2 linked regions of the Serinibacter salmoneus genome follow. The protein of the gene in region 1 binds, or shares a complex with, the protein of each later gene. Links are inferred from orthologs where the notes say so. Each region holds a gene or a part of one and is shown on either strand. Other genes may lie near its edges.

The links.
Region 2: the proteins of ATL40_RS06305 (region 1) and smc are in contact, whole or in part, in a crystal structure (PDB 3ZGX), measured with the Bacillus subtilis proteins. The link is inferred for Serinibacter salmoneus from one-to-one orthologs.

What each region holds. Positions count from the first base shown.
Region 1 is NZ_PDJD01000001.1:1,429,189-1,432,482, reverse strand. What follows is about bases 305-3,294. They hold ATL40_RS06305 (segregation and condensation protein A), read left to right. Parts: upstream 305-1,370; coding sequence 1,371-2,219; downstream 2,220-3,294. Other genes in these bases: ATL40_RS06295 (pseudouridine synthase), read left to right, coding at 2,832-3,294; scpB (SMC-Scp complex subunit ScpB), read left to right, coding at 2,212-2,835; ATL40_RS06310 (ParA family protein), read left to right, coding at 542-1,402; xerD (site-specific tyrosine recombinase XerD), read left to right, coding at 305-442. Outside these bases: more of xerD, read left to right, coding at 1-304. UniProt on the Bacillus subtilis protein: Participates in chromosomal partition during cell division. May act via the formation of a condensin-like complex containing Smc and ScpB that pull DNA away from mid-cell into both cell halves.
Region 2 is NZ_PDJD01000001.1:967,105-971,733, forward strand. The notes cover bases 247-4,571. They hold smc (chromosome segregation protein SMC), read left to right. Parts: upstream 247-645; coding sequence 646-4,371; downstream 4,372-4,571. Other genes in these bases: ndk (nucleoside-diphosphate kinase), read left to right, coding at 247-638; ATL40_RS04185 (hypothetical protein), read left to right, coding at 4,450-4,571. Outside these bases: ATL40_RS04170 (DUF4233 domain-containing protein), read left to right, coding at 1-150; more of ndk, read left to right, coding at 216-246; more of ATL40_RS04185, read left to right, coding at 4,572-4,629. UniProt on the Bacillus subtilis protein: Required for chromosome condensation and partitioning.

The sequences.
Region 1 (3,294 bases):
GGTGGACGATCTCGACCTCGACGCGCCCGAGCCGGTGGTCCGGCTCTTCGGTAAGGGCCGACGGGTCCGCGTGGTGCCGGTCGGCTCCCACGCCACGCGTGCCGTCGGGGCCTACCTCGTGCGGGCGCGGCCCAGCCTTGCTGCCCGTGGCCGTGGGGGAGCGGTCCTGTTCCTCGGTCAGCGCGGCGCGCCGCTGTCCCGGCAGTCCGCGTGGGCCGTGCTGCAGGCATCAGCGCAGCGTGCCGGTCTGGACGCGCACGTCTCCCCGCACACCCTGCGGCACTCCTTCGCCACGCACCTGCTGGCCGGGGGCGCGGACGTGCGGGTGGTCCAGGAGCTCCTCGGGCACGCCTCGGTCACCACCACCCAGATCTACACCCACGTCACGGTGCAGACCCTGCGCGAGGTCTACGCCACCTCCCATCCCCGCGCACAGGGCTGAGGGGACGAGGCAGGGGGCTGCTCCCGTGCGTTCCGGCACGACTCGGCACGTCTCGCCCGCCAGGGGCGCCCGGCGCGATACGGTGAGCCGGTGAGTGATGTGCAGCCGACACTTGACGTCGACACGGCGACCGCGGGGACGACGCCCGCCGATTTCCCCGAGCCTGCGCCACTTGCCTCGCACGGGCCCGCGCGCATCATTGCGATGTGCAACCAGAAGGGCGGCGTGGGGAAGACCACGACCACCATCAACCTGGGCGCCGCGTTGGCGGAGTACGGCCGGCGTGTGTTGCTGGTCGACTTCGACCCGCAGGGTGCCGCGTCGGCGGGTCTGGGGATCAACGCCAACGAGCTCGAGGCCACGATCTACACGGCGTTGATGGCGCCACGATTCGATGTGCACGACATCGTCCACGAGACCTCGGTACCGGGCCTGAACCTGGTGCCGGCGAACATCGATCTGTCCGCCGCCGAGGTACAGCTCGTCAACGAGGTCGCCCGGGAGCAGGCGCTGGCCCGGGTGCTTCGTGGCGTGTCGGAGGAGTACGACGTCATCCTCGTGGACTGCCAGCCCTCGCTCGGCCTGCTGACCGTGAACGCGCTCACCGCCGCCCACGGCGTGATCGTGCCGCTGGAGACGGAGTTCTTCGCGCTGCGCGGGGTCGCGCTGCTGCTGGAGACCATCGAGAAGGTGCGCGATCGCCTCAACCCGCGCCTGCGTACGGACGGCATCCTGGCCACCATGTTCGACGGGCGCACCCTGCACGCCCGCGAAGTGCTCGCGCGTGTGCGGGAGGCATTCGGGGAGGACGTGTTCACCACCGTGATCGGGCGCACCATCAAGTTCCCCGATGCCTCGGTGGCCACCGAACCGATCACCACCTACGCGCCCTCGCACCCGGGCGCGCTCGCCTACCGCACGCTCGCCCGTGAACTCGTCTCCCGCGGCGACGTCGCCTGAGGACCGCAGCCCGGACCGCACCGCGCAAGGTTCCGGCGGCTTCGAGGTCAACCTCGAGAACTTCTCCGGACCGTTCGACCTGCTGCTCTCGCTGATCGCGAAGCACAAGATGGACGTCACCGAGGTGGCGCTGGCGGTCGTCACCGACGACTTCATCGCCCATCTCGCGGCACAGGGCACCTGGGAACTGGACACCGCGAGTGAGTTCCTCGTGATCGGCGCCACCCTGCTCGACCTCAAGGCTGCCCGGCTGCTGCCCGGAGCCGACACCGAGGACCCCGAGGACATGGAACTCCTGGAGGCTCGCGACCTGCTGTTCGCGCGGCTGCTGCAGTACCGCGCGTACAAGCAGGTGGCGGCCGACCTCGGGGACCGGTGGGAGCGTGCCGCGCACTCCTTCCCCCGTGCGGTGGCCCTGGAGGAGGAGTTCGCGGCGCTGTTGCCGGAGTTGGTCCTGGCCATCGGCCCCCAGGACCTGGCCAGGCTGGCGGCACGCGCGTTGACGCCACGGCCGGAACCCGTGGTGGGGATCAGCCACCTGCACACCGCGGTGAGCGTCGCCGAACAGGCCGCCGTGCTGACCGCGCGGCTGCGCCGTGTGCGGGCGGCGACCTTCGCGGAACTGACGGCGGATGCGGACGGTGCGGGCGTCGTCGTCGCGAGGTTCCTGGCGCTGCTGGACCTCTACCGCCGGGCGGCGGTCGATTTCGAGCAGGCCGAGAGCCTCGGCACCCTGACCGTGACCTGGACCGGGGGAGCGGCCGAGGTGGTGGTCTCCTCGGAGTTCGACGAGCCGATAACCTCACCTGGTGACTGAACGGCAGCCGGTACACCAGGCCACCCCTGACGCGGCCGATCTTCCCGACCCCGCTGAGTTGCCGGGCGGTGAGGCCGCCGTGCTCGAGGCGATCCTCGCGGTCGTGGACGAGCCCATCAGCACCGCCCGGATCGCGGCGGTGCTCGGCACCAGCCACGCCGAGGCGCACACCCTGGCGCTCTCGCTGGCCGCGCAGTACCGCGGTGAGGACGGCTCCCGGCCCCGCGGCTTCGAACTGCGGGAGGTCGACGGCGCCTGGCGGCTCTACTCCGCCCCCGCCTACTCCGCGTTCGTGCGCCACCTCGTGCTGGAGGGACAGACGGCGCGGCTGACGCAGGCGTCCCTGGAGACGCTCGCGGTCATCGCCTACCGGCAGCCCGTCACGCGGGGGAGGATCGCGGCCGTGCGTGGGGTGAACGTGGACGGCGTGGTGCGCACACTCCTGGGGCGTGGACTGATCGAGGAGGCGGGACGCGACGGCGAGGGCGGCGCCGTGTTGTACCGCACCACCACCTACTTCCTGGAGCGGATGGGGCTGTCGGATCTCGGGGATCTCCCGCCGCTGGCGCCCTACCTGCCCGAGATCGACGAACTGGACGGGAGCGACCTACGGTGAGCGAGGAGACGAGCGGACGGATCCGCCTGCAGAAGGTACTGGCCGGCGCGGGATTCGGGTCCCGCCGCGCCTGCGAGAACCTGATCGTGGACGGGCGGGTCTCGGTGAACGGCGAGGTGACCGACCAGCTGGGCAGCCGGATGGACCCCGCGGTGGACACGCTGCACGTGGACGGACTGCGGGTCCAGTTGGACGCCTCGAGCCTGACGCTCGCGCTGAACAAGCCCGCGGGGGTGCTCTCGGCGATGTCGGACGACCGCGGCCGCCCCACCCTCGCACCGTGGGTCGAGTCCGCCGGCACCCGCCTGGTGCACGTGGGCCGGTTGGACGCCGAGACCACCGGACTGCTGCTGCTGACCAACGACGGCGAGCTCGCCCATCGTCTCGCGCACCCCTCCTACGAGGTCCCGAAGACCTACGTCGCCACGGTGCGAGGCAGCGTGGGCGCGGGTGCGCGTC
Region 2 (4,629 bases), 460 kb from region 1 along the record:
GAGATGCGGGTGCAGTTCCTGATCGTGGCGGTCGTGTTCGCGCTGCTGTGGGTGATCGGGCTGCACCTCGGCGCCCGGATCGACGCCGAACGCCAGGAGCGCTACCTGGACGAGCTCGACCACGCCGGTCTGCCACGCCCCAGCCGCTAGCACACACACCCGCCGGCACACCCACCTCCCGCTCGGTGCCAGTGCCGGGCGGTAGTCTCGGAGCCGTGACCGAGATCCAGCGCTCCCTTGTCCTGCTCAAGCCAGACGCCGTGGCGCGTCGCCTCACCGGCGAAGTGCTCCGTCGCATCGAGGCGAAGGGCTACACCATCACCGCCCTGCAGATGCGCACCGCCGATGAGGCACTGCTCGCCGAGCACTACGCCGAGCACGTCGGCAAGCCCTTCTACCCGCCGCTGGTGGAGTTCATGAGCTCCGGCCCGCTCGTGGCGCTGATCGTCGAGGGCTACCGGGTGATCGAGGGCATCCGCACCCTCATCGGCGCCACCGACCCCACCGCCGCCGCCCCCGGCTCGATCCGCGGCGACCTCGCCGGCGACACCGGCGAGAAGGTCCAGCGCAACCTCGTGCACGCCTCGGACTCCCCGGAGTCCGCCGAGCGCGAGATCGCGCTCTGGTTCGCCGCCTGAGACCCACGTGTACCTGAGGTCGCTGACGCTGCGGGGCTTCAAGTCCTTCGCGTCCGCCACCAGCCTCACCTTCGAGCCGGGCATCACCGTGGTGGTGGGGCCCAACGGCTCCGGCAAGTCCAACGTGGTCGACGCCCTCGCCTGGGTCATGGGCGAACAGGGCGCGAAGTCGCTGCGCGGCGGCCAGATGGCCGATGTGATCTTCGCGGGCACCTCCTCGCGGCCGGCGCTCGGCCGTGCGGAGGTGTCCCTCACGATCGACAACGCCGACGGCGCACTGCCGATCGACTACACCGAGGTGACGATCTCGCGCACCATGTTCGCCTCCGGCGGCAGCGAGTACGCGATCAACGGCACCACCTGCCGGCTCCTGGACATCCAGGACCTGCTCTCCGACTCCGGCCTCGGCCGCCAGATGCACGTCATCGTCGGGCAAGGGCAACTCGATGCGGTCCTGCGCGCCACCCCGGAGGAACGGCGTGGCTTCATCGAGGAGGCCGCCGGGATCCTCAAGCACCGCCGCCGCAAGGACAAGGCGCTGCGCAAGCTCGAGTCCACGGCCGGGAACCTCGCCCGGATCAGCGACCTGGTCACCGAGATCAGACGCCAGCTCGGCCCCCTGGCCAAACAGGCCGCCGTGGCCCGGCGAGCGGCCGTGATCCAGGCCGATCTGCGCGACGCTGCGGCCCGGCTCCTGGCGGATGATCTCGCCGCCGCGCGCCAGGGGTTGCAGGAGGGCCAGGCCGACCTGGCGGCGATCGAGGCACGCAAGAGCGAACTCGAGGCGACGCTCGCGGGCGCCCAGCGGCGCTATGCGGAGCGCGAGGCCGAGGCGGAGCAGGCCGCTCCAGCCCTGGCCCGGGCCACCGAGCAGTGGTACCGCCTCAGCGGTATCCGCGAACGACTGCGGGGAACCGTGTCGCTCGCCGCCGAGCGGCGGGCACTGCTGGACTCCCAGGCCGGTGCGCCACGCACGGGCCCGGACCCGGATGAACTGGATGCGCAGGCCGCGCGCGCCCGCGAACTGGACGCGGAGATCGCCGCGGAGGTCGAGGCAGCCGAACAGGCGTTGGCCGAGGCGACCACCCGCCGTCAGGCCGCCGAGGCCGCTGCCGCCGAGCATGAGCGCGCACTCGCACGGGTGCATCGCGCTGCGGCGGAGCGCCGCGAGGGGCTGGCCCGTCTGGAGGGGCAGGTGGCCGCGGCCACCAGCCGGATCGAGGCCCAGCGCGCCGAGATCGAACGACTCACCGCCGCGCGAGCCGACGCCACCGCGAGGGCCGAGAGAGCGCGCGCCGAGTTCGCCCACCTGGAACAGCAGGTCGCCGGCGACGAACGGGGCGAGGAGGACCTGGACGCCGAGCACGAGCGCGCGATCCAGCGGCAGGACCGTGCCCGCGAGCGCGTGGAGCACCTCACCGAGACCCTGCGTACGGCAGGCGGTGAGGCGGAGCGGTGGCAGGCACGTCTGGAGGCACTCACCCTCTCCAGCGAGCGGGGCGACGGCGCCGCGGCCGTCCTGCAGACCGGGTTGCCGGGGGTGCTCGGCCCGCTCGCCGACCACCTCAGCGTGAGCCAGGGCTGGGAGGCGGCGATCGCCGTCGCGCTGCGGCACGTCCTGGAGGGCGTGCTGGTGCACACCGACGCGGCGCTCGCGGTCTCCGACTGGGTCCTCCGGGAGGACCAACCCCGGCTCTCCCTCGCGTTGGTGCCCGCGGGGGCGGGCGCTGCGGCTGACGGCGATGCTGCTGCTGACGCTGCTGACGCTGCTGACGCTGCTGACGCTGCTGACGCTGCCGACGCTGCCGACGCTGCCGACGCTGCCGACGGTGAGCCTCCGATGTGGGCGTCCGCGGTGGTGCGGTGCGAGGACCAGGCAAGCCACGTCGTCGCGCTGGAACTGGCGGGAGTCGCACTCGCGGAGGACCTGGCGGCGGCGGACGCCGCTCTGGCGCGCGCCGACGTCCGGGAGGTGGTGACCCGGGACGGTGCGGTGCACACCCGTGGGCGGGTGGAGGTCGGCCAGCCGCGGGAACGCAACCTCATCGCACTGAACGCTGCCCGGGCGGAGGCCGAGGCCGGGCTCGAGGATGCCCGCGCCCGTGCGGACCGCGCCCGGTTCGACCTGACGAGCGCGCAGGAGGAGGTCACCGAGGCCTCCGCGCAGGTGCGTGACGCGCTGGCGGCGCTGAACGCCTCGGATGCCCGGTTGGCCGCCGTGGCCGACCAGCTCGGGCGCCTGGGTTCGCAGATTCGTGCCGCTGCGGCCGAGGCGGAGCGCTCCCAGGGCGCGATCGCGACCGCGCAGGACGCCCTCCGGCAGCGCGAGGCCGAACGCGCCGACTTGCAGGACCGCCTCGCTGCCGCCCGCACGGGTGACGCGGACGGCTCCGGGGAGGCGGCGGACGTCGCGAAGGCCACACAGTCCCGCGACGCCGCCCAACAGGAGGCGGCGGCGGCACGGACGGCGGAGACGGACGCCCGCCTTCTGGCCCGCACCGCGCAGGAGCGGCAGCGTGCGGCGGGTGGCCGGGCGCACCGCTTGGCGGCCGCCGCGCAGGCGGAGCGCCAGTCGCGGCGCGAGGCGGAGATCGCGCGCGAGGCACGGCGGCGGCGCAGCCGGACAGCGGCTGACGTGGTACGTGAGGGGGAGGAGGCACTGGCCCTCCTGGAGCGTTCCCTCGCCGCCGCAAGCCTGGCGCGTGAGGGCGCTGCGGCACGGCGCGATGAGACCGCCGGCCTGCTGGCCGCTGCCCGCTCCGAGGTGGAGTCGATCCGGGAGGAACTGCGGCTCGCAAGCGACGCCGCGCACCGGGACGAGGTCGCTCGGGCCGAGCACCGGCTGCGGGTGGAGACCCTGGAACAACGCGCGCTCGACGAACTCGGGCTCGAGGGGGACATCCTCGTGGAGGAGTACGGGCCGGATCAGCCGGTGCCTGTCCTGGAGGAGGTCCCGCCCACCGACGGCGAAGAGAGCACCGGACCGGCCGAGCCGCGCACCGTGCCCTACGACCGGGCCGCCCAGACCAAGCGCTTGAAAGCGGCGGAACGCGCGCTCACGTTGCTGGGGAAGGTGAACCCGCTGGCGTTGGAGGAACACGCGGCGTTGGAGGAGCGACACGCTTTCCTCGTGGAGCAACTCGCCGACGTGAAGAAGACGCGCGCGGACCTCATGCGCATCGTGGCGGAGATCGATGCACGGGTCGAGGAGGTCTTCACCGAGGCGTGGGCAGATACCGAGCGGGAGTTCCGCGGGGTCTTCGACCGTCTGTTCCCCGGCGGGGAGGGCCGTCTCGTGCTGACCGATCCCACATCCATGCTGACCACGGGCATCGAGGTGGAGGCGCGACCACCGGGCAAGAATGTCAAGCGGCTGTCGTTGCTGTCCGGTGGGGAGCGTTCCCTGACCGCCGTGGCGCTCCTGGTGGCGATCTTCCGGGCCCGACCGAGCCCGTTCTACGTGATGGACGAGGTCGAGGCAGCCCTGGACGACGTGAATCTCTCCCGACTCCTGGAGATCTTCACGGAACTGCGGTCGGATTCCCAGCTCATCGTGATCTCCCACCAGAAACGCACGATGGAGATCGCCGATGCCCTCTATGGGGTGACGATGCGCGGCGATGGTGTCTCGCGGGTGGTCTCCCAACGGCTGGGTTCCTCGGATTCAGCGGCCGGTCCGCCCTCGACCAGGGGCGCGGGGGAGTCCCCGCCCGAGATCTCCGGGCGGGTGTGAGAGAACTCACGAGACCTTCACATCTCCTCCGCCCCGCCTGCGGGTCGAGCGGGGAACGGGACGGGGATACTGAATGACATGTCTGGCCTTCCCGCGCTCGCTGTGGTGTTCCTTGCTGTCGCCCTCACGATCGGCATCCTGGTCGTGATGATGTCCGCACACCGCCCGGAACAGGGTTGGTGGGCAATGCTGCGCGGCGTCTTCGTGGACGACGCGACGGCCTCACAATCAGCGCAGGCCCCGGCTCGCGGGGCCGGC